Regions from separate parts of the Pseudomonas sp. JC1203 genome, predicted to be linked through region 3. Evidence: riboswitches for the same ligand, from Rfam matches in the RefSeq annotation. Region 3 holds a riboswitch; each other region holds the start of a gene.
What was found. Region 3 has a riboswitch for cobalamin ahead of cobO (cob(I)yrinic acid a,c-diamide adenosyltransferase). Riboswitches for the same ligand answer to the same signal wherever they lie in the genome.
Positions count from the first base shown of each region.

Region 1: it holds a riboswitch for cobalamin, as region 3 does, so the genes downstream of both, AC0SZ7_RS03295 (TonB-dependent receptor) here and cobO (cob(I)yrinic acid a,c-diamide adenosyltransferase) in region 3, are expected to answer to the same signal.
Region 2: it holds a riboswitch for cobalamin, as region 3 does, so the genes downstream of both, cobW (cobalamin biosynthesis protein CobW) here and cobO (cob(I)yrinic acid a,c-diamide adenosyltransferase) in region 3, are expected to answer to the same signal.

Region 1 is NZ_JBWCAM010000002.1:15,663-20,981, forward strand. Features, by position in the region: gene AC0SZ7_RS03295 (TonB-dependent receptor) at 153-2,264, opposite strand; cobalamin riboswitch at 2,374-2,579, opposite strand; gene AC0SZ7_RS03300 (DNA-binding protein) at 2,718-3,707, shown strand; gene AC0SZ7_RS03305 (hypothetical protein) at 3,715-4,146, opposite strand; gene AC0SZ7_RS03310 (fumarylacetoacetate hydrolase family protein) at 4,283-4,978, shown strand; gene AC0SZ7_RS03315 (helix-turn-helix transcriptional regulator) at 5,037-5,319, shown strand, end outside.
Region 2 is NZ_JBWCAM010000017.1:31,849-37,167, reverse strand. Features, by position in the region: gene nfuA (Fe-S biogenesis protein NfuA) at 1-326, shown strand, start outside; gene AC0SZ7_RS23195 (GlxA family transcriptional regulator) at 375-1,361, opposite strand; gene cobM (precorrin-4 C(11)-methyltransferase) at 1,477-2,229, opposite strand; gene AC0SZ7_RS23185 (cobalamin biosynthesis protein) at 2,288-2,683, opposite strand; cobalamin riboswitch at 2,778-2,969, shown strand; gene cobW (cobalamin biosynthesis protein CobW) at 3,064-4,131, shown strand; gene cobN (cobaltochelatase subunit CobN) at 4,135-5,319, shown strand, end outside.
Region 3 is NZ_JBWCAM010000006.1:61,608-66,926, forward strand. Features, by position in the region: gene cbiB (adenosylcobinamide-phosphate synthase CbiB) at 1-505, opposite strand, end outside; gene bluB (5,6-dimethylbenzimidazole synthase) at 502-1,152, opposite strand; gene AC0SZ7_RS11030 (cobyrinate a,c-diamide synthase) at 1,152-2,465, opposite strand; gene cobO (cob(I)yrinic acid a,c-diamide adenosyltransferase) at 2,462-3,073, opposite strand; cobalamin riboswitch at 3,206-3,432, opposite strand; gene AC0SZ7_RS11040 (PQQ-dependent sugar dehydrogenase) at 3,541-4,857, shown strand; gene AC0SZ7_RS11045 (C40 family peptidase) at 4,939-5,319, opposite strand, start outside.

The DNA of each region.
Region 1 (5,319 bases), on a different contig from region 3:
GCGAATGCGGATACCCCATGGACCGCGTCGCCTGCATCGCGGCCAAGGCCGGCTCCTGCCACGTACGGCGTAGGAGCCGACTTTAGTCGCGATGCAGGCGACACCATTTCAAGACAGTTGCTGCTACAAGGCTGTATCCCGGGCCACCACCGTCAGAACCGATAATCGGCCGTGACGAAGAATGACCGCGGCTGGCCCATCTGCCATTGCGCCCCGTCATTCTGCTGCGACACCGCATAGCGCCGGTCCAGCAGGTTGTTCAACTGCAACCCCAGGCGCACATCCGGCAGCGCCTGCCAGCCCAGGTTCGCATCCACCACCGTATACCCCGGCACCTGCGCGGTGTTGGCGGTATTGGCGTAACGCGCGTCCACGTAGCGCAGGCCTGCGCCGGCGTCGATGCGCTCGGTGAGGGCCTTGCTCAGCCACAGGTTCGCCGTGCGCCGTGGCACGTCGGTGGGGCGGTTGCCGGCGCGCGACAGCACCTGGCCATTCACCGCTTCGTCAAAATCGTCATAGCGGGCGCGCACCAGCGCGGCGTTGGCCGACAGCTGCCAATGGTCTGCCAGCGCCAGTTCCAGGCTGGCTTCCAGGCCGTTCGAGGACTGTTGGCCCACCTGCAAGGTGTCGCGGGTGATGGGGTCGGTGGTCAGTAGCTTGTTCTTGACGATGTGGTAGGCGGCCAGCGTCCACGCACCGCGCCCGTCCCAGAATTGCTGCTTGAGGCCCACCTCGGTCTGCTTCGCCCGGGCCAGGTCCAGCTGCTGCTGGCTGGGGTTCATGCTGATCAGGTCACTGACGCCGTCCTGGCTGGTGGAGTACTGGCCATACAGCGACAGTTGGTCCGTCAGCGCAAACACCAGCCCGGCGCGCCAGTTGCCGCCGGCCAGGCTGCGGTCGCTGCGAGTGTCGGCGCGCAGGTCGTCACGCTGGATATGGTTCTGGTCGCGGCGCACACCGGTCACCAGCGCCCAGCGCTCGGACAGTTGCAGGCGGTTTTCGGCGAACAGCGCGAAGGTCTGCGTGGTGCTCTGGCTCAGCGCCTGGAACGGCGATTGGCTGTGGAAGTAGCCAGGCGCCGGCGCCCACGGGTCGAGGTAGTCGCCGCCGACATCGGTGTAGGGGGAATTGTTGGCCAGGCCGAAGCGGATGCGGTTGTATTCGGCGCCCACCACGGTCTTGCTGGCCAGGCCGAACAGGCTGTGGTTGAAGGTGAAGGCCTGGCGGTCGCCCAGTTGTTCTTCGTGGTGCTTGATTTCCAGGTAACTGCCGCGCAGCAGTTGGCCCTGGCTGCTGTCCCAGCTATAGCTTTCGGCGTTGCGCCAGTGGCGGCGGCTCTTGATGTAGTACAGCTCGTTGCTGGCACTGACGGCGTCGCTCAGGGTCCAGTCGGTGGTCAGGCGCGTCCACTGGTCGTCGTAGTGCTGCACGGCGTTGCGCACGTTGTAGTTCTTGTCGCGCAGGCTGTCGCGGTAGTGGCCGTCGATCAGCGGCGTGCCCAGGTAGTTCATGGGCCGGCTGTCGCCCTGCTCATGGGCCAGGGTGACGCTCAGGTCGTCGCTGGCTTGCCAGCGCAGGGCGCCGCTGAAGGCCAGGCTTGAGGACTGGCCACGGTCTACCCAGCCGTTGCTGCTTTGCTGGTCCAGGGTCAGCCGGTAGCTGAGGCGCTCGCCCAGCGAACCGCCGCTGTCAAAGGCGGTCTGCTGGCGGTCGTCGCTGCCGTAACCCACGCGCAGGTGGTTGCTGATGGCGCCCTCGAAAGGCTTTTTCGGCACCACGTTGATCACCGCGCCAGTGGCGCCTTCGCCATACAGCACCGAGGCCGGGCCGCGGATTACGTCGATGCGCTCGACCATCCACGGGTCCACGGGGAAGGTCTGGGTGCCGGCGCCGGTGTACAGGCGCGCGCCGTCGAACAGGGTCATCACCGACTCATGGCCACTGAAGCCGCGCGCGGACAACGCGGTGTTGCCGTTGCCCGGCGCGGCGATGCTGGTGATGCCGGGGGCACGGGTAACCGCTTCCTGCACGGTGAGGTTGTTGCGGCCGTCGATGGCGGCCTCGTCGAGGCTGCTGATGCTGGCAGGGGTCTGCAGCGGTGTCAGGTTCAGGCGTGAACCGGCCGTGCCGGGCGTGGCCAGCGGGGTGTCGGCGCGTTCGCTGATGGTGGTCGCCGGTAGCGCCAGTTCATCGGCGTGGGCAGGCAAGGGCAAAAACAACGCCAGGCACGGGGCCAGGCTGTGAAGCAGGGAAGTACGGGACATGCTGTTCCAACTACAAGTCAGGAAAAGATGAACCCGGAGGGACACGCATGGCAAATCGCGGGCGCAAACGCCCACGGAAACCGGCCTGCGCCCGCCCACCGCGGGTTGCCAATCGAAGCGTTTGCAGGCCGGTCTCCGGGCTTGCGAGGGTCATGAACGCGTCGCCTTCCCATGCGGTGTGCACAGTGGCATATCAACGTGTTCGCTCGCTTACCGTTGCGGGGGCAGCGCCGGACTGATCACCAAAGTGACGCACCGGCTTCCCGTTTCACCCTGAGCACGGCGGCTGAGGGCACCTGAAACTGGCGCGCATTCGACCACCGATGTGGATCCAGGTCAATGTCTCAAAGCTGATACGGTGATATTGCCAAGCTCGGTGGTATATCCCAAGCACCGTGGTATATTGCGCGCCATTACAGAATACATACCGCAGTACACTTCACAGGAGCAGGCATGGCACGGGGCGGGATCAACAAGGCAGTGGTGCAAAAGGCGCGTGAGGCGCTGCTGGCCCGGGGCGAAAACCCCACCATCGACGCCGTGCGCGTGGCGCTGGGGAACACCGGTTCGAAGACCACCATCCACCGGTACCTCAAGGAGCTGGAGGAAACCGACCAGCGCCGCCAGGCCCCGCGCGAACACCTGACCCAGGAGCTGGGCGAGCTGGTAGGCCGCCTGGCCTTGCGCCTGAAAGAGGAGGGTGACGAGTACGTGCAGCAGGCTCAGGCCCGCTTCGACCTGCAAAAAGCCGTGCTTGAAGCCGACCTGGCCGAGGCCGCCAAGGCCCACGCCGCCCTGCAACAGCAGTTCGAGATTCAGGCCGAGGCGCTGGCCAGCGAGTCGGAACAGTTGGCCACCTGCCGCACCACCCTGCAGGCCGAGCACACCCGTAACGCGCGGCTGGGCCAGGAATGCAGCGACCTGCAACTGCGCGTGCAGGAAAAGGACGAGCACATCCGCTCGCTGGAAGACAAGCACCAGCACGCCCGTGACGCCCTGGAGCATTACCGCCAGGCCGTGAAAGAGCAGCGCGACCAGGATCAGCGTCGCCACGAAGGCCAGGTGCAGCAGGTGCAGGTGGAAGTGCGGCAGTTGCAGCAGAGCCTGATCGTCAAGCAGGACGAGCTGATGCGCCTTAACCGCGATAACGAACGCATGCTGGTGGAGGCGCGCCAGGCGCGCAAGGATCAGGACAACGCCGCCCAGGCCCTGGCCGACAAGGCCGCCGAAAGCACTGCGCTGGCCAGCCAGTTGGCCCAGGCCTTGGGCGTGCGCGAGGCGCTGGACCGGCAGATTGCCGTGTTCCGCGAAGAGCAGGCGGCGCAGGTTCAGGCCACCAAGGCCCAGGTACTGCGCGAGGCGCACCTGGAGCAGCAGCTGCAACAGGCCAACGCCACCCTGGCGCAATGGCGCGCCGACCGCGCGGCGGCCAGCGCCGAGTAACGCGTTTTCAGTCTTCGCTGGGCGTGTGGCCGGGGCCTACCGGCTGCAGGCCGCTGCGCAGGATGCGCTGTACCCGCTGCATCTTCTCCAGCGAGCCAGGCACGCCGTTGCTCATGTCGATCATGGCCTTGCCGCACAGCTTGGCCCGAAAGCCGTCCAGCTTGCTGAATTCCTGGCCCGAGACGTTAATGATGTTCATGGCCCAGGCCAGAATGTTCTCGCCCGGGTTCGGGCCGTTGAGGATGCCATTGAACATGTATTCCATGGCCTGGCGGTACTGGCCCTGGGTGCGGATGGCGGCGCAGTCGATGTCGGTGCCGGCGAAAGTCTGCACCATCAGGCGGCGCATGGTGTCGTCCAGCGGCTCGGGTTCGTTGCCGTCGTCCTCGAACACACGGGCGTTGCGCAGGGGGACGACGTTGTCGGTGTAATCGGTCATAGGTACTCCTTGTCATGACGCAGGTGGCGCAGTATGCGCCATTGCGTTGCCCAGTCCAAAATTCGCGCCGTTCTGTGCAAGCCAGCCGGGGTGCCGGCAGGCAGACTGGTGGCCTTTGAAACAGGAGTGCTGCCCCATGACCGACTACGTGATACCCCAGCCGCCCGCCGCCAGCGTTGCCATTGCCGGTGACAGCCGCCGCTTCCCCATTCGCCGGGTGTTCTGCGTGGGCCGCAACTATTCCGAGCACGCGCGGGAGATGGGCCATGACCCGGACCGCGAACCGCCGTTCTTCTTCTGCAAGCCTGCCGACGCCGTGGTGCCGGCTGAAGGCGTGATTGCCTACCCGCCATTGACCGCCGACCTGCACCACGAAATTGAACTGGTGGTGGCCATCGCCGAAGGCGGCGTCGACATCGCCCCCGAGCAGGCCCTGGGCCACGTCTGGGGCTACGGCGTAGGCCTGGACCTGACCCGCCGCGACCTGCAGGCCCAGGCCAAGAAGCAGGGCCGGCCCTGGGACTGGGCCAAGGGCTTCGACGAATCCGCGCCGTGCACCGCGCTGCTTCCAGCGGCCAGCCTGGGCCACCCGGCCAGCGGCGCCATCTGGCTGAAGGTCAACGGCGAGGAGCGCCAGCGCGGCGACCTGGCGGACCAGATCTGGGCGGTGCCGGACGTGATCGCCTATCTGTCGCGCTCGGTGGCATTGCAGCCCGGCGACCTGATTTTCACCGGCACCCCGGCCGGCGTCGGCGCCTTGCAGCCCGGTGACCAGGTCAGTGCCGGCATCGACGGCGTGGCGCAGTTCGAGTTGCGCATCGGCAAGCGCTGACAGCCGGCGCGCCGCGCTTTAGACTGGCGGCGTCTTTCCGGTCTTCGAGGTTGCTGCCATGCCGTCCCTGTCCCGCGTGCCCACCTATGGCATGCAGCAGCGCAGCAACCGCGAGGATTTCTACATCCGCGACAAGCAGGAGCGCGAGGCACTCACCGCGCCGCACCGCCACGAATACTTCCAGATCCAGGTCAACCTGGGTGGCGACACCGTGCAGCACATCGGCGGCGCGGTGCGGCCGTTTCCGCGCAACGCCCTGAGCTTTATCCTGCCGCACCGCCTGCATTTGATCCCGCACCCCGAGCACGGCAACTTCATGCTCATCAACTTCGCCCAGAGCT
Region 2 (5,319 bases), on a different contig from region 3:
GCATGGGTGGCCAGCTGACCATCAAGGCGCCGAACGCCAAGGTGCCGATGGTCAATGAAGACAGCCCGATCAACGAGCGCATCAACTATTACCTGCAGACCGAGATCAACCCGGGTCTGGCCAGCCACGGCGGCCAGGTTACCCTGATCGAAGTGGTCGAGGACGGCGTTGCCGTGCTGCAGTTTGGTGGCGGCTGCCAGGGCTGCGGCCAGGCCGACGTGACCCTGCGCGAAGGCATCGAGCGCACCCTGCTCGAACGCATCCCGGAGCTCAAGGGCGTGCGCGACGTGACTGACCACTCGCAGAAAGAAAACGCCTACTACTAAGGCGTACGCTGCGAAGCGGAAAAACGGCGCCCCGTGAGCGCCGTTTTTTTATGCCCGGCAATCGCTGCCAAAACGCTCGGCGTAATCCTGCGGGCTCACCCCCAACGCTTTGTGGAAGCTGCGGCGCATGCTTTCCGCGTGGCCGAAGCCGCACAGCCGCGCCACGCTCTGCACCGATGCCTGGCGGCCCTGGAGCAGGGCGCGGGCTGACTCCAGCCGCACCTGTTCTATATAGCGCGCCGGGGTAACCCCCAATTCGGCCATGAACACCCGGTACAGGGTGCGTGGCGCCATGCACGCCTGCTCGGCCAGCGCCTCCAGCGCCAGGTTTTCGCCCAGGTGGCCGGGTATCCATTCCAGCAGCGCGCCCAGGCGCGGCGCGCGGCTGGCCTGGGGCGCCAGGTGCGGGCTGAATTGCGCCTGGTCGCCGGGGCGCTTGAGGAACATCACCAGCCGCCGCGCCACCGCCAGGGCGATGGGGCGCCCCAAGTCGTCTTCCACCAGGGCCAGCGCCAGGTCGATGCCCGCCGTCACCCCGGCCGAGGTGAAGCGCCGGCGGCTTGCCGGGCTGTAGGTGTGCAGGCGCTCGCCCTGCACGTCGATGGCCGGAAAGGCTTGCAGCGCGTTGACGTCCGCCCAGTGGGTGGTGGCGCGGTGGCCGTCCAGCAGGCCGGCATGGGCCAGGATCAGCGCGCCGGAGCAGACCGAGCCCAGGCGTGGCACCTGCGGCTCGGCGTGCCTGAGCCAGTCCAGCAGCGGCTGGTTGGCGAATTGCGCAGCCTCGCCGCGCCCGCCGGGCACCAGCAGGGTGTCGAGGCTGGCGGGGTCGGTGTCCTGGTAGCGCTGCTCGGCATACAGGCTGAAGCCCGCCGACGTCACCACCGGGCCGGCCTGTTCGCCCAGCATCAGCAGGGCGTAGGCGGGGGCGCGGCCCAGGCGCGCCAATTCCTCGTTGGCCGAGGCGAACACCTGCATCGGCCCGGTGACGTCCAGGCTCATCACATCCGGGTAGAGCAAACAGGCAATCCGGCGCATAAAAACTCCTGGCTCAATTCTCCGTAGCAGCGGCCGTCTGTGGGAGCTGGCTTGCCCGCGAGCGTTTAGGGCCTCAACAGCTCGCTGGCAAGCCAGCTCCCACAGGCGGTCGCTGCTACAGGGGTTGTCTGTATAAGTGCGCGTGGCCGGCGCGATACAGCGCCGACTCGCCAAAGCAGTCAGTATCCAGCACCCGCCCGACCAGTATCAGCGCCGTGCGGCGGAAACCCTTGGCCGCGACTTTCGCTTCGATGTCGGCCAGGGTGCCGGTCACCCAGTCCTGGTCCGGCCAGCTGGCCTTGTGAATCACGGCGATGGGGCAGTCGGCGCCGTAGTGGGGCAGCAGCTCCAGGAGGATTTTTGGCAAATGCTGCACGCCCAGGTGAATGGCCATGGTCGCGCCGTGGCGGGCCAGGTCGTGCAGGGCTTCGCCTTCGGGCATCGGCGACTTGTCGGCGTAGCGGGTCAGGATGACCGTCTGCGACACCCCCGGCAGCGTCAACTCGGCGCCCAGCAGTGCGGCGCAGGCGGCGGTGGCGGTGACGCCAGGGATGATTTCGAAGGGGATGCCGCGTTCGCGCAGGCAACGGATCTGCTCGCCGATGGCGCCGTACAGGCTCGGGTCGCCCGAGTGCACCCGGGCCACGTCCTGGCCGCGGGCATGGGCGGCGGCCAGCAGCTCGATGATCTGCTCCAGGTGCAATTCGGCGCTGTTGACCACCATTTCGGCCTGGTGGCCTGCGAGCACGGCGGCAGGCACCAGGGAGCCGGCGTAGATGATCACCGGGCATTGGCGGATCAGCCGCTGGCCCTTGACGGTGATCAGTTCCGGGTCGCCGGGGCCGGCGCCGATGAAGTAGACGGTCATGTGCAAATCCTGAAGAAAACGAATGCTGCTTGAGCGAAATTCAAGTGCGAGGCGGTGATTATCCGGGAATCGGGCCCGCTTGTGCCAATGCCAGGGTGGCCTTGGTGTTTTTTTGCCGGCTGACGCGCAGCTGGCTGCCAGCGCCCGCCATTGCCAGGGCGGCGCTTTCGGCCACGCCGTGGCAGCCGGTGTGGGTGAAGGCTGCGGCGGAGCGGTGGGTCAGTTGCGCTTCGAAAAGGGCGAGTTGGGTGGTGCTGAATAGCGTCAATGGCACGTCCAGCGCCTGCGCCAGTTCCAGCAGGCCCGGCTCGTCGGCTTTCAGGTCAATGCTCGCCAGCCCCGCCAGGTCGGCGCGAGTCAGGCCGTGGTGGGCGAGGGTGGTGTCGAGCAGGTCGGCCAGCACGCTGGCGGGGCAGCCGCGCTGGCAGCCGAAGCCGGCGTAGAGGTCAGGCATGGGAGGCGTCCACAAAATCTCAAGCCGCCACTATACCGTAGCCGCTGCCGCAGGCAGCGGCCAGGGGCGATGTTGACCTTCCCCCCCACACTGCGTAGCCTTGCACCTTCGAGGTTCTCCGCCACGCGGAGCCAAGATGGGAATGCGGTTCAAGCCGCAGCTGCCCCCGCAACTGTAAGCGGTGCGCGCCCGGGCAATGCCACTGCGTTCCACGCGGGAAGGCGCCAGGGCCAGCTTTCGAGCCCACGCCGCAAGCCAGGAGACCTGCCTCGACAGACTTCCACTACAACCGGGCGGGGTGATCCGGTGGCGAATGCACCCGCGTGCCTGGCACCCGCGGTTCTCGTCCCGTTTGCCCGCCATATTGCCAAGGGCATCCGATGAAAACACTGGCCAAGCTACCCGTCACCATCGTCACCGGCTTCCTGGGCTCGGGCAAGACCACCTTGCTGCGCCACATGCTGGATAACGCCCAGGGCCGCCGCATCGCGGTCATCGTCAATGAATTCGGCGAGCTGGGTATCGACGGCGAAATCCTCAAGCAGTGCACCATCGGCTGCACCGAAGAAGAAGCCACCGGCCGCGTCTACGAACTGGCCAACGGCTGCCTGTGCTGCACCGTGCAGGAAGAGTTCTTCCCGGTCATGCGCGAGCTGGTAGCGCGCCGTGGCGACCTGGACCACATTCTCATCGAAACCAGCGGCCTGGCCCTGCCCAAGCCGTTGGTACAAGCCTTCCAGTGGCCGGAAATTCGCAGCGCCTGCACCGTCGACGCGGTGATCACCGTAGTCGACAGCCCGGCCGTGGCCGCCGGCACCTTCGCCGCCTTCCCGGACCAGGTCGACGCCCAGCGCAAGCTGGACCCCAACCTGGATCACGAGTCGCCCCTGCACGAGCTGTTCGCCGACCAACTGGCCAGCGCCGACCTGGTGATCCTCAACAAGGCCGACCTGATCGCGCCCGAGGCCCTGGCCGCCGTGCGCCGCGAAGTCGCCGAAGAGCTGCCGCCGGCGGTCAAGGTCATCGAAGCCAGCAGCGGCCGCCTGCCGCTGGACGTGCTGCTGGGCCTGGGCGCCGAGTCGGAGGAACACATCGACGGCCGCCTGACCCACCACGATCATCACCACGACGACGATGATCACGACGACCACGACCACGATGCCTTCGACTCCATCTCCATCGAGCTGCCCGAAGCGCCGGAAGCACAGCTGCTCGACGCCCTGACCACCCTGGTGGTCAAGCACGGCATCCTGCGCGTGAAGGGCTTCGCCGCTATTCCGGGCAAGCCGATGCGCCTGCTGATCCAGGGCGTGGGTACCCGCTTCGACAAGCATTTCGACCGCGCCTGGCGCGCCGAAGAAGCACGCAGCACGCGCCTGGTGCTGATCGGCCAGGAGCTGGACGCAGCCCTGCTGGAAAGCCAGCTGCGCGCTGCGCTGAACGGTTAAGCCATGCACCTGCTGAGAACCCAGCCCGGCGGTTTCGTGCCGGACGACAGCATCGCCGACCTGGGCCAGACGCCGGCCGAGCTGGTGATTCTCTGCAGCGGTGACTCGCACCTGGCGCTGCTGGCCGAAGCCGCCCGGCAACTGCCGGACGACTTCCCCAGCCTGCGCCTGGCCAACCCCATGCAGGTGCAGAACCACGCTTCCGTGGACCTGTACGTGGACGAGGTGTTGCGCCACGCCAAGGTCATCCTGATTTCCCTGCACGGCGGCATCGGCTACTGGCGCTACGGCGTCGAGCAGCTGGTGGCGCTGGCCGAACGCGGCGTGCAGCTTATTCTGGTGCCCGGCGACGACCGCCCCGACCCCGAGCTCAGCGACCTGGGCACCGTGGGCCGCGAGGTGGGCGAACGCCTGTGGCACTTCCTGCGCCAGGGCGGCATGGGTAACGCGTTGTCGTTGTTCAACTGCCTGGCCAGCCAATTTCTCGGTCGTGACTACGCCTGGGCCGAGCCACAGGCCTTGCCGCGCACCGCCATTTATCACCCGGCCCACCACGATGCCGGCCTGGCCCATTGGCGGGCGGACTGGCAGCCGGGGCAGGCGGTGGTGCCGCTGATTTTCTACCGCTCGCACCTGCAGGCGGCCAACACCGGTTTTGTCGACGTGTTCTGCCAGCGCCTGCTGGCGGCGGGCCTGAACCCGCTGCCCATGGCCGTGGCCAGCCTCAAGGAGGCTGGCTGCCTGAGCCAGGTGCAGGCCTGGATGGACGACGTCGGCGCGGCGGTGATTCTCAACACCACCGGTTTTGCCCAGTCCAGCCCGGAAGCGCCGCACTTGCGGCCGTTCCGCCGCGACATCCCGGTGATCCAGGCCATCTGTGCCCAGGACAACCAGCCTGGCTGGGAAGCCAGCGAGCAGGGCCTGGGCCCGCGCGACCTGGCCATGCACATCGCCCTGCCGGAGCTGGACGGGCGCATCATCAGCCGCCCCATCAGCTTCAAGGACCTGGCCTGGCGCAGCGAGCGCAGCCAGTCCGACGTGGTCTGCTACCGCGCGCACCCCGAGCGCATGGATTTCGTCGCCGAACTGGCGCGGCGCTGGGCCGAGCTGGCGCGGCTGCCCAATGGCCAGAAGCGTATAGCCCTGATCCTGGCCAACTACCCGACCCGCGACGGCCGCATTGGCAAC
Region 3 (5,319 bases):
TTAGGCGGTACAGCACCACGCCCGGCGCGCCGGCCACGGCAAACCAGAACAGCGCGGCGAATACCGCGTCGCTACCGTTTTCCAGCACCGACTCGGTGGCGGCGCGGGCCACGGCGTTGGCATCCAGCTCGCTGGTCTGGCGGCTGACCAGGTAACCCACGCGGGTGCGCGCGGTGTCCAGGTCATCGCTGCGCAGCGCCTGGGCCACGGGGGCCACGTGCTCGCCCAGGCTGCGCAGGCCCAGGGCGCAGTACAGCGCCAGGATTTCCACAAGGGTGCCCAGGTACGGCAGCCAGGACAGCAGCGTCGCCAGCAGCGTCAAGGGAATCACGGCCAGGAACCACGCCGTCACACCGTGGCTGCGCCAGCCACGGCCACCGCTGTTGAAGCGCCGTTCCAGGCGGTCGGCCAGGCGCCCGAAGGCGACCAGCGGGTGGCGGCTTTTCGGCTCGCCCAGCAAGGCGTCCAGCGCCACGCCGGCAACCGTGACCAGGGCGATGCTCATGGCTTCACCCCCCACTGGTTTTCGTAGAGCATCTCGGCCAGGGGCTTTTCCGCAGCCCAGCCTTCCATCACCAGCATGGGCGAGGGATAGAATTCGGTCACCGGGCCCAGGCACAACACGGCCATGGGCTTGGCGCCGGCGGGCAGGCCCAGCAGCTCGGCCAATGCCTGGGGGTCGAACAGCGACACCCAGCCCATGCCCAGCCCCTCGGCGCGCGCCGCCAGCCACAGGTTCTGGATGGCGCAGGACAGCGACGCCAGGTCCATCTCCGGCAGGGTCCGGCGGCCGAATATGTGCCGCTCGCGGTCATCCATCAGCGCCGCCACCAGCACTTCGGCACAGTCGTTGATGCCTTCCACCTTGAGTTTCATGAACTCGTCCGAGCGCTCGCCCAGCGCCTCGGCGGTGCGCACCCGCTCGTGCTCCACCACTGCCTGGATTTGCCCGCGCAGGGCACGGTCGCTGATGCGGATGAAGCGCCACGGCTGCATCAGGCCGACGCTGGGCGCCTGGTGGGCGGCGTGCAGCAGGCGGCTCAGCAATGGCGGGGCGACGTCGCCGCCAGCGAAGTGACGCATGTCGCGGCGCTCACCGATGGCTCGGTAGATGGCCGCGCGCTCGGCGGCGGTGTAGGCGTTGTCAGTCATCAAGTGTGCGAGGCCCCTTTGGGGCAGAACAGGGCGGCGATGGCCGCCGGGTTGGACGGGAAATAGAAGTGCACGTACGACGCCGTCAGTCGGCCATCGCGGTACACCGCTTCGGCGCCGCGGCCACCGTTGGGGCTGATGCCCCGGGCGATGGGCTCAAGCGCAGTGCTGGTCAGCGAATGGTGGTAAGTGTGGCCGCGCAGGGTGCCTTCGGGCAGCTCCACTGCTTGCAGGGCCAAGGCCGCCAGGCGTTTTTGCATCACTGCTTCGCCCGGCAGCAGGCCGAGCAGCTCGGCGCGCTGGCCGTCGACGTCGGTCAGGGCGTCCAGCAGGTAAAGCATGCCGCCACATTCGGCCAGCAGCGGTTTGCCCTCGGCGTGGTGGACGCGGATCGCCGCCAGCATGGGCGCGTTGGCCGCCAGGGTGTGGTGGTGCAGTTCCGGGTAGCCACCGGGCAGGTACAGGCTGTCGCAGGCCGGCAGTTGCGCGTCATGCACCGGCGAGAAGAAGCTCAGCTCGGCGCCCATGGCGCGCAACAGGTCCAGGCTGGCACCGTAGGTGAAGGCGAAGGCTTCGTCACGGGCGACGGCGATGCGCACCCCGGCCAGCAGCGCTTCACACGGCACCGGGGTCGGCGCGGCGAAGGTGACCGGTGGTGGCAGTGCCACCTCGCAGCTTGCCGCCAGGGCGTTGGCGGCTGCGTCCAGGCGCAGGTCCAGGTCATTCAGTTCGCTGGCCTGCACCAGGCCGAGGTGGCGGCTAGGCAGTTCGATGCCGGTCTCGCGGGACAGCGCGCCGTACCAGCGCAGGCCTTCGGTGAGGCTGCCTTCCAGCAGTTGCGCGTGGCGCAGGGTGCCGACGCGGTTGGCCAGCACGCCGGCGAACGGCAGGTCCGGCTGGTAGCGCGCCAGGCCCAGGGCCAGGGCGCCGAAGGTCTGGGCCATGGCGGTGCCGTCGATCACGCCCAGCACCGGCACACCGAAGTGCCGCGCCAGGTCGGCGCTGCTGGGGGTGCCGTCGAACAGGCCCATCACCCCTTCAATCAGGATCAGGTCGGCCTCGGCCGCCGCTTCCCACAACAGGCGCCGGCTTTCCTCGGCGCCTACCATCCACAGGTCCAGCTGGTACACCGGCGCGCCGCTGGCCCGTTCCAGAATCATGGGGTCGAGGAAATCCGGCCCGCACTTGAACACCCGCACCTTGCGCCCCTGGTTGCGATGCAGGCGCGCCAGGGCGGCGGTGACGGTGGTCTTGCCCTGGCCAGATGCAGGTGCTGCGATCAGCACCGCCGGGCAATGACGCGGCTGGGTCATAGCTCGATGCCCTTCTGGGCGCGGATGCCGGCCTGGAAGGCGTGCTTGAGCATGCCCATCTCGGTGACGGTGTCGGCCAGTTCGATCATCTCGTCCTTGGCGCCGCGGCCGGTCACCACCACGTGCTGCATGGGCGGGCGCGCCTGCAGGTCGGCCAGCACCTGGTCGAGGTCCAGGTAGCCGTGCTTGAGGGCAATGTTCAGCTCGTCGAGAATCACCAGGCCGATGCTTTCATCCTGCAGCAGGCCACGGGACACTTCCCAGGCGGCCTGGGCAGCCGCGATGTCGCGCTGGCGGTCCTGGGTTTCCCAGGTGAAGCCCTCGCCCATCACGTGGTAGCGCACTTGCTCGGGGAAGCGGCGGAAGAACAGCTCTTCGCCGGTGGCGTTGCGGCCCTTGATGAACTGCACCACACCACATTGCATGCCATGGCCCATGGCGCGCGCGAGCATGCCGAAGGCCGAACTGCTCTTGCCCTTGCCGTTGCCGCTCAGTACCAGCAGCAGCCCGCATTCGTTGGGCGCATTGGCGATGCGCTCGTCAATGACTGCCTTTTTGCGCAACATGCGCGCCAAATGGCGTTGTTCACGTTCCTGGGATTCACTCATCGCAGCTCTCCGCTACACCTGCACACAGGCGACATCGACGAAAAGCCGCGGCCCGGACGGGCGCAGCACAGACTCGTCAATGCCGCTCTCACCCGCGCGACAGAACAAAAGGGGACCGGCAAGCCTGCGGCTTGCCAAGAAGGGTTCCAGGCCGGTCTCCGGGCTCATGAGCGGGGGCATGCACACCCCGGCCGCGCGCCTTCCCGAACCAGACCGGCCCAGTGGCGCCATGCGCGACCTTGACTCATTTACCGTTGCGGGGGCAGCGCCGGGCTCGCACGCCTGCGGCGGCTCACCGGCTTCCCTGTTTCACCCTGCCAGCCGTTGGGCTGCAAGGCACCTGAAACACGCCGGGAAGGTTAGAGGGTTGGGGGTGGGAGGTCAATTAAAGCTGGGGGCAATCCGTTGGAACCACCACCCCTGCCCTGCCCTCTACTGAAGACATCGCGCCTGAGTGAGAACCGACAATGCACAAGACCCGCCTGGCCCTGATCATCCTCGCCTCCAGCACGCTGCTGGCTTGCGGCGAGTCTTCTACCCTGAAAGTGACCGACGGCACCGGCCCGCACCCGCAATTGCCGGAGCCAAACAAGACGTTGATCCCCACGGTGAACATCGCCGACGCCATCGGCTGGCCCGCCGACGAAAAACCCCAGGCGGCGCAAGGCACCCAGGTGGCGGCCTTCGCCGAAGGCCTGGACCACCCGCGCTGGCTGTATGTGCTGCCCAACGGCGACGTGCTGGTGGCAGAGACCAACGCCCCGCCCAAGCCCGAGGACGGCAAGGGCATCAAGGGCTGGGTGATGAAGAAGGTGATGGGCAAGGCCGGCGCCGGCGTGCCTAGCGCCAACCGCATCACCTTGCTGCGCGACACCGACGGTGACGGCAAGGCCGACACCCGCACGGTCTTCATCGCCAACCTCAATTCGCCGTTCGGCATCACCCTGGTCGGCAGCGACCTGTACGTGGCCGACACCGATGCGCTGCTGCGCTTCCATTACGACACTGGCGCCACCGCCATCACCGGCCAGGGCACCAAGGTCACCGACCTGCCCGGCGGGCCACTCAACCACCACTGGACCAAGAACGTCATTGCCAGCCCGTCGGGCAACAAGCTGTACGTCACCGTAGGCTCCAACAGCAACGTCGGCGAGAACGGCCTGGACAAGGAAGAAGGCCGGGCGGCCATCTGGGAAGTGGACCGGGCCACTGGCGAGCACCGCATTTACGCCTCGGGCCTGCGCAACCCCAACGGCATGGCGTTCGAGCCGCAGACCGGGCAGCTGTGGACTTCAGTCAACGAACGCGACGAAATCGGCAGCGACCTGGTGCCCGACTACATCACTTCAGTGAAGGATGGCGGCTTCTATGGCTGGCCGTTCAGCTACTACGGGCAGCACATCGACAACCGCGTCAGCCCGCAGAACCCGGGCCTGGTGGCCAAGGCCATCGCCCCGGACTACGCCGTGGGGCCGCACACCGCGTCCATCGGTTTCACCTTTGCCAGCAACAGCGGCGGCCTGGCCGCGCCGTTCAACCATGGCGCCTACGTCAGCCAGCACGGCTCGTGGAACCGCAAGCCGCACAGCGGTTACAAGGTGATTTTCGTGCCGTTCGTGGACGGCAAGCCCAGCGGCCAGCCGATTGACGTGCTGACCGGGTTCCTCAATGACAAAGAGCAGGCCATGGGCCGGCCGGTGGGCGTGACCGAGGACCACAAGGGCGGGGTGTTGGTGGCGGATGATGTGGGGAACAAGATCTGGCGGGTAACGGCTGCGAAGTAAACAACCTGTGGGAGCTGGCTTGCCAGCGAGCTTTGGGGGAACCCCGAAGAGCTCGCTGGCAAGCCAGCTCCCACAGACACATCAAGGGTTATGCGCCAGGCTCGCTGGCTGCAGCACGCGCTTGGCGTTCAGGTAGGCGTGCTGCCAGTAGGGCTTGTTGAGGTAGTCCAGCTTCACTGTGCCACCCGTGGCCGGGGCATGCACGAAGCGGCCCTCGCCCACGTAGATGCCGGCATGGCTGACTTGCGAGCCGCCGCTGGTGGCGAAGAAGATCAGGTCGCCGGACTGCAGGGCATCCTTGCTGACGTCCGGGGCGCGCATGCTGATCATCTCCCGCGTGGAGCGCGGCAGGCTGATGCCGGCGGCATCGCGATAGACGTAGGCGATCAGGCCACTGCAGTCGAAGCCCGAATCAGGCGTGTTGCCACCCCAACGATAGGGGGTGCCAACCAACCCGATGGC